3 regions of the Paenibacillus haidiansis genome follow, and region 3 is predicted to be linked to each of the others. Evidence: riboswitches for the same ligand, from Rfam matches in the RefSeq annotation. Region 3 holds a riboswitch; each other region holds the start of a gene.
What was found. Region 3 has a riboswitch for cyclic di-AMP ahead of V3851_RS22165 (TrkH family potassium uptake protein). Riboswitches for the same ligand answer to the same signal wherever they lie in the genome.
Positions count from the first base shown of each region.

Region 1: it holds a riboswitch for cyclic di-AMP, as region 3 does, so the genes downstream of both, V3851_RS15390 (3D domain-containing protein) here and V3851_RS22165 (TrkH family potassium uptake protein) in region 3, are expected to answer to the same signal.
Region 2: it holds a riboswitch for cyclic di-AMP, as region 3 does, so the genes downstream of both, V3851_RS24595 (C40 family peptidase) here and V3851_RS22165 (TrkH family potassium uptake protein) in region 3, are expected to answer to the same signal.

Region 1 is NZ_JAZHPZ010000007.1:71,649-76,128, reverse strand. Features, by position in the region: gene V3851_RS15405 (transporter substrate-binding domain-containing protein) at 7-837, shown strand; gene V3851_RS15400 (amino acid ABC transporter permease) at 937-1,599, shown strand; gene V3851_RS15395 (amino acid ABC transporter ATP-binding protein) at 1,586-2,308, shown strand; cyclic di-AMP (ydaO/yuaA leader) riboswitch at 2,468-2,647, shown strand; gene V3851_RS15390 (3D domain-containing protein) at 2,651-3,331, shown strand; gene V3851_RS15385 (polysaccharide deacetylase family protein) at 3,381-4,220, opposite strand; gene V3851_RS15380 (dihydroorotate dehydrogenase electron transfer subunit) at 4,399-4,480, shown strand, end outside.
Region 2 is NZ_JAZHPZ010000021.1:18,269-22,748, reverse strand. Features, by position in the region: gene V3851_RS24605 (M1 family metallopeptidase) at 1-1,089, shown strand, start outside; gene V3851_RS24600 (hypothetical protein) at 1,162-1,992, shown strand; cyclic di-AMP (ydaO/yuaA leader) riboswitch at 2,210-2,344, shown strand; gene V3851_RS24595 (C40 family peptidase) at 2,347-2,817, shown strand; cyclic di-AMP (ydaO/yuaA leader) riboswitch at 3,107-3,242, shown strand; gene V3851_RS24590 (C40 family peptidase) at 3,247-3,717, shown strand; gene V3851_RS24585 (GNAT family N-acetyltransferase) at 4,117-4,480, shown strand, end outside.
Region 3 is NZ_JAZHPZ010000015.1:110,627-115,106, reverse strand. Features, by position in the region: gene V3851_RS22170 (potassium channel family protein) at 1-455, opposite strand, end outside; gene V3851_RS22165 (TrkH family potassium uptake protein) at 469-1,803, opposite strand; cyclic di-AMP (ydaO/yuaA leader) riboswitch at 1,873-2,031, opposite strand; gene V3851_RS22160 (CPBP family intramembrane glutamic endopeptidase) at 2,342-4,015, shown strand; gene uvrC (excinuclease ABC subunit UvrC) at 3,981-4,480, opposite strand, start outside.

The DNA.
Region 1 (4,480 bases), on a different contig from region 3:
AGACAGATGAAAAAGTGGGGTATTTTGATTGTAGCGCTAATTATGGTCACGAGTGTGCTTGCCGCTTGCGGACAAAACAAAAATAATGCCGGAGGCAACGCGCCTGCGACCGAAAATCAAGGAGCGGCCGATAACGGGGGCTCGAACGGCGGCGCCGGCAAAAAGCTGATTCTCGGCCTGAGCGCGGACTTCCCGCCTTATGAGTTCCGGGACAGCAAAGGCGAAATCGTCGGCTTCGACGTCGAAATCGCCAAAGAAATCGCCAAGGATTTGGGCGCGGAGCTGGAAATCAAGGATATGTTGTTCGACTCCTTGTTGAATGAACTGGAAAGCGGCCGCATCGATCTGGTCATTTCCGGACTGAGTCCGACTCCGGAACGGGCCGAGCAAGTGGACTTGTCCAAAATTTATTATAAAGCGGAGCAGGCGGTCGTAACCGTCACCGAGAATAAAGATAAGTATGCCACGATGGAATCGCTCGAAGGGGTGAAGATCGGCGTACAGAAGAGCTCGATTCAAGAGGATATCGCCAAAGAGATCGCCGGTGCCAAATTGACGTCGCTCGGCAAGATCTCCGATATTATCATGCAACTGCAGACGGGGCGCGTGGACGCGGCGATTATTGAAGGTCCCGTCGCCGAGTCGTTCGTCAAGAACGTGGACGGCATTACGATCACCGACGCCAAACCGGTAACGGAGGACGAAGGTTATGTCGTCGGCGTGAAGAAAGGCAACACGGAGTTGCTCGATCAGGTAAATACGACGCTTGACCGTCTGATTGAAGACGGGTCGATCGACAAGTTCGTCACCGAAGCAAGCGAACTCGCCGAGCAATAAGCAAGGAACCTGATTTAAGCGGAAAATAGCGAAGCCGATTCGCTATTTTCTGTTTTTTTGTCAAAGGTTTTGAGGTAAAATAGGAGGAATGATTGGTACATGGAGCTTTTTTCGATGTTTTGGGAGTACCGCGGCTACTTTTTGACTGGCGTGCAGTACACGCTGCTGCTGGCGGCGATCGGCGTGCTGTGCGGGTTTGTGCTCGGTCTTATCGTCGCGCTGCTGCGCATGACCCCATGGGCGATCGTGCGTTTTATCGGCCACGCCTGGGTGGAATTTTTGCGCGGAACGCCGATGCTGGTTCAGCTCTTAATTATTCACTACGGGTTTTCCACAGCGTTCGACATTAATTTTTCCGCTATCCAGTCCGGGGCGATTACGCTCTCGATCAACAGCTCGGCGTATCTGGCGGAAATTTTCCGCGCCGGCATTCAGGGCGTGGACCGGGGTCAAGGCGAAGCGGCACGTTCGTTGGGCATGACCCGCGGAATGTCCCTGCGGTTCATCATTATCCCGCAGGCGATCAAATCGGTGCTCCCGGCGATCGGGAACGAGTTCGTCACGATTATCAAAGAATCGTCGATCGTGTCCTTTATCGGCATCACGGAGCTGATGTTCCAATCCGGGGCCGTCGTCGGCATTACGTATGACGGAATGACGCCATACTTGATCGTTGCGGTAATCTACTTTATTTTGACATTTACATTGTCCCGTATTCTGGGTCTGTTCGAAAGGAAGTTGAAGGCCAGTGATCACCGTTAAAAATTTGCACAAAAAATTCGGACAATTGCATATTTTGAAAGGCATCGATCTGGAGATTTCCAAGGGTGAGGTCGTCGTAATCATCGGCCCGAGCGGCTCGGGGAAGAGTACGTTTCTGCGCTGCCTGAACTTGCTGGAGGAGCCGACGGAAGGGGAAGTTACCTTTGAAGGCGAATCCATCACCGACAAGCGCCACAATATCAATAAGACGCGCGAGAAGATGGGCATGGTGTTCCAGCAGTTCAACCTGTTTCCGCACAAATCCGTGATCGACAATATTACGATGGCTCCGATCCGCGTCAAAAAAATGGATAAGGCCAAAGCCGAAGCGATCGCAATGGATCTTTTGCAAACGGTGGGCCTGGCGGACAAGCGCGACGCCTACCCTTCGCAATTGTCCGGCGGACAGAAGCAGCGGATCGCCATTGCCCGTGCGCTCGCGATGGAGCCGCATGTCATGCTGTTTGACGAACCGACCTCGGCGCTTGACCCGGAAATGGTCGGCGAGGTGCTGGAGGTCATGAAGAGCCTGGCCGATAAAGGAATGACGATGGTGATCGTCACCCATGAAATGGGCTTCGCCCGCGAGGTGGGGGACCGGATTCTGTTCATGGACCAAGGCGTGATTATGGAGCAGGGCACCCCGCAGCAGGTGTTTAATTCTCCACAAAATCAACGCACTCAGGACTTCCTCAGCAAGGTGCTGTAACCACATCTTTATAAAGCCTGTAACCGCTCGGCGAATACGCCGGCGGTTTTTTTATTTTTACGAATTTGTAATCAATATCATAACCAAAAAATGCTGATATACCGCTGTTTTATAGATTTTGGCAACATTTGCATCATCTACTGGTTACAAAATTGTGATATATTGAATGAGCCAAAACCTGTCATAACAGGTGCGGGGGACGATTCTTTGAAACAGCCGCTTAACGGCCGGTTCGCCAAAGCGCTGCTTTCTTGGGGTGAAGCGCAGAATAAGAGCGCCGGGACTATTCCTTTGTTCCGAATCCGACAACTAACTCCGCAGGCGATATTAAAGGAGGAACTTATGAATAAGCATTTGAAATGGGCACGCGCCGTAAAGGCGGCAATCATCGCGATTGGTTTGGCAGGAGCGCTGCAGGCGGTTCCGGCGCATGCGGACTCGGTACATAAAGCGAAGGAGGGCGACACGTTTTACCTGCTCGCGAAGGAATACGGCGTGAATTTGGACAAGTTGATGAGCGCCAATCCGAGTATTAAGGCCAACAATATTTATGCCGGTTTGGATATCGTAATTCCGGGCGCCCAGTCGAACGCAATGGTAATGAAGGCTTCGGCAAGCCCGAGCAAAGCGGCGGAGATTTTGCCGACCTTTAAAGTGTCCTCGGTCGATAAAGTTGTGGAAGCCTGGGGCAAAACTTTTAATTATTCGAAAACGATCAATGTCAAAGCCACGGCTTATTCGTCCGCGGCCAGCGAAAACGGCGGATGGGGCCCGGTGGATTATTTCGGCAACCCGCTCAAGCTCGGTACGATTGCCGTAGACCCGAGCGTCATTCCGATGGGCACGAAGGTGCTGGTGACCGGTCATAGCCACGCCAATCTGCCGAAAAATGCGTTTGTCGCTACGGCAACCGACCAGGGCGGGGCGATTAAAGGCAACCGCATCGATATCTTCATTCCCGGAAGCCAGGCGACGGTTAATCAGTTCGGTTTCCAGGACGTTACTCTATACGTCATCAAATAAGGCATGTATAAGTCAAAAGCAGCTCCTCTTGAAGGAGCCGCTTTTTTGTTTACCTATATTTCGGGATGTTCAGCAGCTCCGGCACGGTTACGAAATGGTAGCCCTTGGCCCGCAGCGTATGAATGATTTCCGGCAGCGCCTCAATCGTTCCGGTGAGGTTGGAGCCTGTCCCGCCGCCCGCATGCTGCAAGACGATAGAACCGGGGCCGACCGTGCCTAGCACGTTCTGTACGACTTTTTCCTGGTCGAGTCCTTTCCAATCGAGGGAGTCGACGTTCCAATTGACGATCGTGTACCCATGTTGTTTGGCCCATCTCACCTGTTCTTCATTGATCTCGCCGTAGGGCGGGCGAATGAGCTTGGGCCGGTAGCCGGTAATACCTAAGATAATTTTCTCGGTTCGCAATATTTCGCTTTGAAACTGCTTCAAGGAGCGTTTTTTGAACACCGGGTGGCTGAAGGAATGATTGCCGATGATATGTCCCTCTGCATGGATTTTCCGGAGCAATTCCGGGTATTTCTTGGCCCTGTGGCCGACGACGAAGAAGGTCGCTTTTACTCCTTCTTTGCGCAGTACCTGCAAAACTTGCGGCGTAAAGCGAGGATCCGGAACGTCGTCAAATGTCAGGGCAACCTGCTTCACCCTTGGCCCCTGGAATTTGAAAGTCTCCGAATACTTCCGGCGCAGCTCTCCGAGGCCTAACGGTTTAGTCCCCGTTTCGACCGCGTCGGGGGAGCCTGGGTGTCCGGTCTTTTCGGGTAAGGGCGCGATGATGAGCCCGCTGCCAGCGGCTTGGGCGGTGTCTACACCAAATGCGCAAAAAAACAAAGCCGTGATCAGGCAAACGGCTCCGGCAATTCGGATCGTTTTTTTTCTTTGTCGGAACATGCGATTCTCTCCCTTCAGCCAAAACAATCTTATCTACTGGTATGTCCAAATAACAGCAAAACTATGAGTTGCATTAATCTGTGACATAAATCACAGACTTAAACTCTGAAAAATTGCATCTTTAGATGAAGTATGGAGCAAACCTAACGCGCCAGTTTGGTGGAGAGGAGAGAGAGCATTGTCAGAAGTATTGGCCAATGAGCAAATAGCTCCCGGGGTATTCCGGCTTTCCGTATCCGGCCGGTTCGCCGGAGAAATGG
Region 2 (4,480 bases), on a different contig from region 3:
TCTCCCGATTTCGTATATGCCGAGGAGCCATTCTCTTCGGCGGAGGTGCCCGGCGTCCGGATCAAGCTCTATCTCGATCCCAAGCATAAAGATTTGAAAGAGCGCTATTTCTATGCGGCGAAGGTGGCGATTTCGAATTTCAGCAAATGGTACGGCCGCTATCCGTATTCCACGCTCTCCGTGGTCGTCCCGCCCATCGGCGGCAACGGCGCCGGAGGCATGGAATATCCGACGCTGGTCACCGCCTTCGGCGCGGGTAGTGATTCCCCGGGGTACGATGAATTGGAACGGACGGTCATTCATGAGATTGGGCATCAATTTTTCTACGGCATGGTTGCCAGCAATGAATTCGAGGAGGCCTGGCTGGACGAAGCCTTCACTTCTTATGCCGAAGACAAGTTGATGGAGCAGGAATTCGGCATCGCGCCGAATCTGCCCCTTCAGGCCGCGCTGATCTCATCTCCGGCTTCGCTTACGCTGCCGGCCTGGAAATACGGCTCGTCGGACTCCTACGCCAAGAACGCTTATTATCGCGGCAAGCTCGTGCTGCTCGATATCGAGCGTCAGGTCGGCACGAAGACGATGAAACGGATTCTCTATAACTACAGTCAAAAGTACAGGTTCAAGCATCCGGCGACGGCCGATTTTCAGCGGGTTGTCGAGCAGACGACGGGACGAAGCTGGAAGGCCTATTTTAATCAATATGTATATGAGGGCAAAATGGCCGATTTCTCCGTCGACCGGATTACGGTCACGCCGGTTATCAAAGACGGGAGTACCGTCTACGAATCCACGGTGGAAATCAGCCGGCAGGGCGGGACGGCGCCCAAGGTGCCGCTACTGTTCAGCTTCAAGGATGGGCATACGGAAAGAAAGGTATGGAACGGGGCCGGCGACCGCGTACAACTGAAGCTCCAGTATAAAGAGCCGCTGGACTGGGTACAGGTCGATCCCGACTATTCGCTGGTATTGGAGAACAAGCACATCAACAACTACATCAAAGCCGAGGTCGAAGAACAAGACGGCACTCGCACCACCTTAAGCGTTGTGAAGCTGCTTGAAACTTTGCTCGGCGCCCTCGCGTGGTAGTAGAGCAAATCATGAGGTTCTCTGAAGCTCTTCATAGATGTATCACTCACAAAACTCTTAGGAGGGAAAATTATGACCTATATTCGGAATGGATGGGGGCATGTCAGGAGCCAGTTTCCCTCTGTGATCATCCTGTTCCTGTACCAGTTGCTGTGGGGACTGTTTCTGTACCGGCTGGTAAGCTCCGCGGTTAGCGACGTCCTGTCGCGGTACCCCGACCCGCCCCCGACGGAGATGAGCCGGATATTATATTTGCTTGAAGGACAGTTCGAGCTTAGACATAATCCGGCGGTATACCAATACATCTGGCTGCTGCTCGCGATGATCGCTCTGCGGCTGCTGTTGTCGCCGCTCATTCAAGCCGGCATCCTCTACGGCCTTAAGCCGTCCGAGGAGCGGGGCTCCGGCCTTCCTTTTTTCCGGGGAATGAAGGAATTTTGGAAGCCCGTCGTACTCTTTTATTTGTTGGAGCTTGCGCTGCTGGCACTGCCTTCCTTCTGGGTCCTCCCGCAGCTCCAGGCCTTGTTGCCCCGGTTGGCCGTACCCGGCAGCCGCCTTGCCCCCGTTCTGATCGGTTGCGGGATTTTGCTGGGCTGGATGGTTTACGCCTGGCTTGTCCGCCAACTGCTGTTGTTCGCCCAGTTCGGGTATCTGTTTAAGGCCGGACTCTGGACCTCACTGCTGCTCAGCTTAAGACATCTTCTGCCGGGCATCGCGATTTCACTCATTCTGGGCGCCACCGGAGCGGGACTGTTCCTCCTGTTCGGCACCGTCTCTTGGATTTGGACCGGACTCTTGGCCCTAATATTACAGCAATCCTATCCTTTTATCCGCAGTCTATGGCAAGTGTGGACGCTAACCTCTCAATACCAGCTATGGTATACCAAAACACAAAAAAGTTAAATTTTTTTCACTTTTATTTTTCCTTGTGCCACAAGGCCTCCGCGCTTTCCGGGGGTCTTTTTGTGCGTTTATCCCTCTCAATCTTGCTAATTAACCATTGCCAAAATATACTTGCCTTTGTTACAATAACAGCAGCACAATTTCAGTAACGATTTTGTTATTATTTTGTCATCATTGGCAGCGTATTATGCCGGGTGTCGAATTTGTAAGAATAAAACGTAAATTACAGCCGAATTCCCTTAACGGGGAACGGGGGAACCACTTTGGGTGAATTGATCTCGCAACGGAGGGATCATAGGGGACCTTCAACCGAATCCTTAAGCTAACCTCGTAGGCATTGGAAGGAGCATATTCTTGAAGAAACAGCTAACCGCAGCGGCAGTAAGCCTTGCAATTGTATTTTCCATCGGAACTGGTAGCGCTTTCGCGGATTCCAAATTGAACAGCGCCATCGAACCGGCTTTGGGTTCCGATTACAAATCGGGCGGAACGACGACTTCAGGCTTTGATTGTTCCGGATTTACGATGTACGTCTTCGCAAAGATCGGCATTGAATTGCCGCATCAATCGGCTTCCCAATACAAAATGGGAACCGAAGTGTCCAAGGATGAATTGATTGCCGGCGACCTGGTGTTCTTCAACACCTCAGGCAAAGGCATTTCCCACGTCGGCATCTACGTCGGCGACGGCGAGTTTGCTCATGCCTCCACCTCCAAGGGTGTAGTCATCAGCAAATTAAGCGAAAAGTATTACGTCGAACGCTATGTCGGCGCCAAGCGGATCATGAGCTCCGACAAATATGATGAAGTTACCAGTGAATCGTAAGGTAACATTTTTGAACGGATAAGCAAGGGCCCGTAGAGATTCTTTAACCAGGATCTCGCGGGTCTTTTTCATTTTATACGGGTGAGGATTAGGAACCCTTTCCTACTAAATAGTTGTGGTGACCGCTTAAAACAGTTCAAATTAACCTATTTAGCAAAAAAGGCCGCAATCGGCTTGCCAATACATGAAGAGGTTTGGTAAAATAACCAAAGTAAATGGTAACAACTTTGTAATTATTATTGTCGTATTTGTAATCATTTTGATCATGTCGTGTTTTTTCGGGTGCAATCAACAAGAACAGCCGAATTCCCGACACCCGGGAAACGGGGGAACCACTTTGGGTGAATTGATCCGTTATCCAAGGATCATAGGGAACCTTCAACCGAATCCTTAAGCTAACCTCGCAGGCCTTGGAAGGAGTTTTATATCTTGAGAAAGACGTTTGCTGCAGCAGCGACGAGTTTGGCCATCCTGTTCACGATGGGAACCGGAAGCGCTTTTGCCGACAGCACATTGGACACCGTAGTTAATTCCGTGATCGGCACGCCTTATAAATACGGAGGCGTCACTACCGCGGGCTTCGATTGTTCCGGATTTACCAGATACGTGTTCCAGAAATTCGGTGTCGACCTCGCCCGTGTATCCACAGCCCAGTACAAGCAGGGCACTCCGGTGGCCAAAAGCCAACTGAGAGAGGGCGACCTGGTATTCTTCAACACTTCCGGCAGCGGCATCTCCCATGTCGGCATTTATGTCGGCGACGGGAAATTCGCCCATGCCTCGTCTTCCAAAGGAATCAATATCGATAATTTGGACAACAGCTACTATAAGACGCGCTATGTAGGGGCAAAAAGAATTCTGAGCAATTGGGGCTATAGCACCTTTGCCGCCGAATCCTGATTACCCCTCAAAGCTGGAGACCCTACACCTTAAAACCCGTTGGACCGTGAGCGATTCTGGCCGGAATCGTCCGCGGTCTTTTTTTTTGCTGCCACTACCCATTTAACGAAGGACCGGTATCAAAGGTTACATGTAGATAAAGATTTATTTTTTTGCTGTCCGTGTTCCACCGCACTCCTACATCCAATCCTCGTTATATCCAAAATTTACCCCGTCCGGAGAAAAGCTAAACGGAAATTTCAGCAAACCCAAGAAATTTTTCTTCCCTTATCCTCTCGGGTTCGTGGGCTTCAAGCCTTTACAAGCAAAGAAATTACGTTTAGAGTGAGGTTAAAAAGAACTTGAGCCAGTCACATTGAATAGCCTATGCATTCCTATCGTTTAAGGAGGCGAAGACAGATGGAAAAAACAATCCCCCCATTCCGGATCGTCCCTATGGAAGAAAGCCACGGCGCGGATATCTGTACCTGGCATTACGATTCTCCGTATGATATTTATAGCTGGCTCCCTTGGGAACAAATGAAAGCGCTCGATGTCGAGTTCGGCAACCCTACCTTAAGAGCCCAGCAGTACGTTTCCTTGCTGAACGAACAGGGCGAACTTGCCGGATTTGCCCAGTACTTTCCCATGGAGGGGGTTACGCGCCTCGGTATTGGCATGCGGCCCGATTTATGCGGCCACGGCTTGGGGAAATCATTTGTGCTCACCATCGTGGAGGAGGCCAGACGGCGGAAACCGCAGGACGTGATCGATCTGGAGGTGC
Region 3 (4,480 bases):
TCGACTATGCTGTATTCTTTGGAAAGCTCAATATAATCCAGCAAGTTTGGCGTGACAAGCTGATGAGCGACGCGCACCCCCATATCCCGCTCGGGGAAGATGACCCGGTCCACGCCCAATTTCTCCAGGGCCCGGCCATGAAGGACGGATATCGCCTTGGCCACCACCGTCTTAATACCGATCTCCTTAAGCAGGATGGCGCTCAGAATACTCATTTGGATATCGTTGCCGATCGCCACAATGCCGCAGTCGAAATTCCGCACGCCGAGCGATTTCAGCACCTCTTCATCGGTGGCGTCCGCCACCACGGCATGGGTGAGCCGATCGCTCCATTCGTCGACCACTTCTTCATTGCGATCCACGCCAAGCACCTCATAACCGAGGTTCATCAGCTCAAGCGCCAGACTGGAGCCGAACCGCCCCAATCCGATCACTACAAACTGCTGTGTTTTCATCTTTCTTTTCCCCTTATCCTATAATCATTTTGCCTTCGGGATGTCTATACAATTCTTTACCCTTCTTCGGCCCAAGCGCATAAGCGAGCGTCAAGGGACCGAGCCGTCCGGCAAACATGGTGAAGCTGATAATGATTTTCCCCAGGACGGTGAGCTTACCCGTAAGCCCCATGGACAGCCCCACCGTGCCGAAGGCGGACGTCGTTTCGAACAGGATGCTGAGGAAGCTGGCATCCTCCGTCGTGGACAGCACCATCGCGACGGCAACGACCAGAAACAAAGCGAGCATCGTGATCGTGACCGCTTTGAAAATTCTTTCCTGGGCAAACCGGTAACGGAAAAGCACCAGGTCCGTGCGTCCGCGGATCATGGAGATCACCGCCCCGACCAGAATGGTAAATGTCGTCGTCTTGATCCCGCCCCCGGTGGAGCTAGGCGAAGCCCCGATGAACATCAGAATAATTATGAAGAACTGCGTGGCTTGACGAAGCCCGCCGATGTCCAGCGTATTGGCACCCGCCGTCCGCGGCGTGACCGACTGAAAGAGCGAGCCCCAGAATTTCCCGGACCAGCCCAGTGAGCCAAGTGACTTAGGGTTGGTGAATTCAAACACGAAAATTACCAGCGCGCCGATCACGATCAACGCGGCGGTCATCGACAGCACCACTTTGGAATGCAGCGACAGCTTGCGGCGTTTCCGGAATTCGATCAGGTCGGACAGAACGATAAAGCCCAACCCGCCCGAAACAATAAGGAATATCGCCACAAAATTGACAAGCGGATCACTGACATACTGCGTAAGGCTGCGATACTCGCCGAACAAATCGAAGCCCGCGTTGTTGAACATGGAGACACTATGGAAAACGCCGAAATACAGCGCCCGGCCAAACGGCATGTCGAACGACCAGCGGATCGCGAACAGCAGCGCGGCGCAGCTTTCGATGACGAGGGAATACATCAGCACTTTTTTGATCAGCCTAACGATGCCTTCCATTGTATTCTGGTTCATTGCTTCCTGCAGCAGCAGGCGCTCCTTGAGCGAGATTCTCCGTTTGAATACTAGGGCAAACAGCGTCGCCATCGTCATGAAGCCGAGGCCTCCGATCTGGATCAGCAGCATGATGACCACCTGTCCGAAGGTGGAGAAATAAGTTCCCGTATCCACGACGACCAGTCCGGTTACACAGGTTGCCGAGGTAGCCGTAAAGAACGCATCGACAAAAGGCAGCGACTCCCCGGTGGCGCTCGAAATCGGCAGCATCAGGAGCAGCGCCCCGGCGAGAATAATAAGCGCGAATCCCAGCACTAACACCTGGGGAGGAGAGAATTTGAACCATTTGGAAAGCAATGTTGTTCACCTCATTATCGGTTTGAAAAGCAAAAAGAAAAAAGCACTGGAAATCCAATGCCTTTAGATTGGTCCCTGCTGCAAAGGCCTACGAGGTTAGCTGACGGATTCGGGCTTGCACGGCTGCCCTATTCGCATCTTCACCAGGCCGAAGCCGGACGAATCAGCGAAATTCACCCCAAAAAATCGGTTCCCCCGTTTTCGGTTGAAATTCGGCCAAACTATTCATTTATCGCGATTATTTTAATTTCATCATTTTTCATTTCATTTTCGTCAAATGGATTATAAGCTTTATTTCCCCCCGCTACAAAGGTATTTTTGGATGAAAAACATCGATAATAACTGAAATCGGATGAAACAAGCGCAAAGGTGATCGCTTCTCTAAGCCATGCTTTTGTTTGCCGGAGTTATTGCGGTATTTCAAGAAAAGCCCCTCGTCTCTGGCGCAGAAATCCGCCCTGTGTTATCTTTACTGTGACATGGATACACCAAAATCATACCGTATTGCCAAAAAAATATTGTTTAAAGGAGTTTTTGCATGTATTCCGACCCACATCCAGAGCCGTACGGGCGCAGGCCAAAGACCCGGACCCTGTGGCTCCTCGCCGCGATAGGTTTCATCGTGTTTATCTGGGTGCAGCTTCTGCCCACCACCGATTCCGAATCATTGCAAGTTCAGCAGTCGACTCAGATCATCACCAAGGAGCAGGCCCGGGAATCCGCCGCCAAATTCGCGGCAACGGCGCTCGGCTACGCCGGCGATTTGGGGGAAGCTTTGGTTACCTACGATACCGACTCCGATGTTTACGGGTATTTGACCCGGGAAGATTTGATGGCGGATTTCTTGAAAAAATACGACAAACAGTTTCCTTACGACGTGTTCCAGGTCCGGTTTGAACATCCGGACGCGGAGACAAGCGCCTTGACGGTCGATGTTCATATGACGACGGGGAAGGTGGTCGGCTTTGAGAAAACCGGGGATTACGAGCTATCCGTCAGCTCGAGCTGGGAACAAATTCTCGAGCAGGCGAATCCGATCCTGTCGGCGCTGGGATTCGACGAAAATACGGAGATGGTCGTGGACGAGGTTCCAAACGGGCTGTTGCTTACGCTCTCCGGTTATACCGTCGGCGAAGCTCAGGCGGAAGTCGGCGTAACCTACGACGGGGGACGGGTTACCATGGTTGAAAGTTATTTTGACATACCGCAAAGCTATACGGATTATATCGATCGCCAGACCACGATCGCCAATTGGCTCACTTATGTCGGTTATGCGCTGATGACTTTTGTGCTCGGCATTCTCGCTATCGTGTACAGCGCCCTGAAAAGAATACATACTTCGTTCAAACGGGGCATTATCCTGGCTTCGGTATATTTCCTTATTTCCTTGGGCTCCGCGATCAATATGCTCCCTTATTTTGAAAAAGAGGGAATCAGCGGTCCGATTCTGATCTTTAGCATGTTCATCCAAGGCATCGTCACGCTGATCATGGCCGCGTCGATTTATTTCTCGCTGGTCGGCGGCGACGGGCTCTGGCGCGAACAGGGGATTGCTCTGTGGCCTCGCGCCAAAGAACAAGGGTACGGACGCCATGTGCTGTCCGCGGTTTGGGACGGCTACGCTTGGGCGCTTATCCTGCTCGGCGTCCAGTCGGTCATCTTTCTCGTGCTGGAAAATACGATCCATATGTGGTCCACCACGGACGATTCGCAATCGACCTACAATATGCTCTATCCCGCCTTGCTCCCGCTGCTGGCTTGGGTGGCGGGGATCGGCGAGGAAGCCGTATACCGGCTGTTCGGCATCCCGATGCTGAAGAAAATGTTCCGCAGCACGGTTGCGGCCAGCGTGATCACGACGCTGATCTGGGCGTTCGGGCACACGCTGTACCCGATCTACCCGGTCATCTCCCGCCCGATCGAGCTGCTGTTCATCGGCTTATTGTTCAGTTTCATTTTCCTGCGCTACGGCTTTATTACCGTCATGTTCGCCCACGTCATCTTCGATAGCCTGCTGATGTCGATCAGCGTGATGTTTACGGGCGGTGCGCTGAATATCGCGGCCGGCATCTTCTTTATCGCGCTGCCGGCGATCGTCGCATATGTCATCTATCTGTTCAATCCTCCGGGGAAGGAACGGCCGCCCGTTCCGCCGCAAAAAAAAGAAGAGCCGTTGTTCACGACTCCTCTTCCTCCCGGAGGGCATCTATAATTTGCTTGGCTAATTTGTCGCCAATGGAAAGAGGCCGGAAGTCTTCGACGGAGGCCTCTTTTATTTTTTTCAGCGAGCCGAAATGCTTAAGCAGCGCTTTCCGGCGCTTCTCCCCGATGCCGGGGATGGCATCGAGGCGCGAAGCGACCATCGATTTGCCGCGCTGCTCGCGGTGGAACGAGATGGCGAAGCGGTGCACCTCGTCCTGAATCCGCTGCAGCAAATAGAATTCCTGGCTGTCGCGGGGCAAATGGATCGGCTCCGGCGGATCGCCCACCATCAGTTGGGCGGTCCGGTGCTTGGCGTCCTTGACAAGGCCGCCCACCGGAATGAACAAGCCCAGCTCGTTCTCCAGAACGTCGACCGCCGCGGAGATTTGGCCTTTGCCGCCGTCGACGATGATCAGATCGGGCTGCGGCAGATTTTCCTTCAGCACCCGCTCGTATCTGCGGCGGATAACCTCGC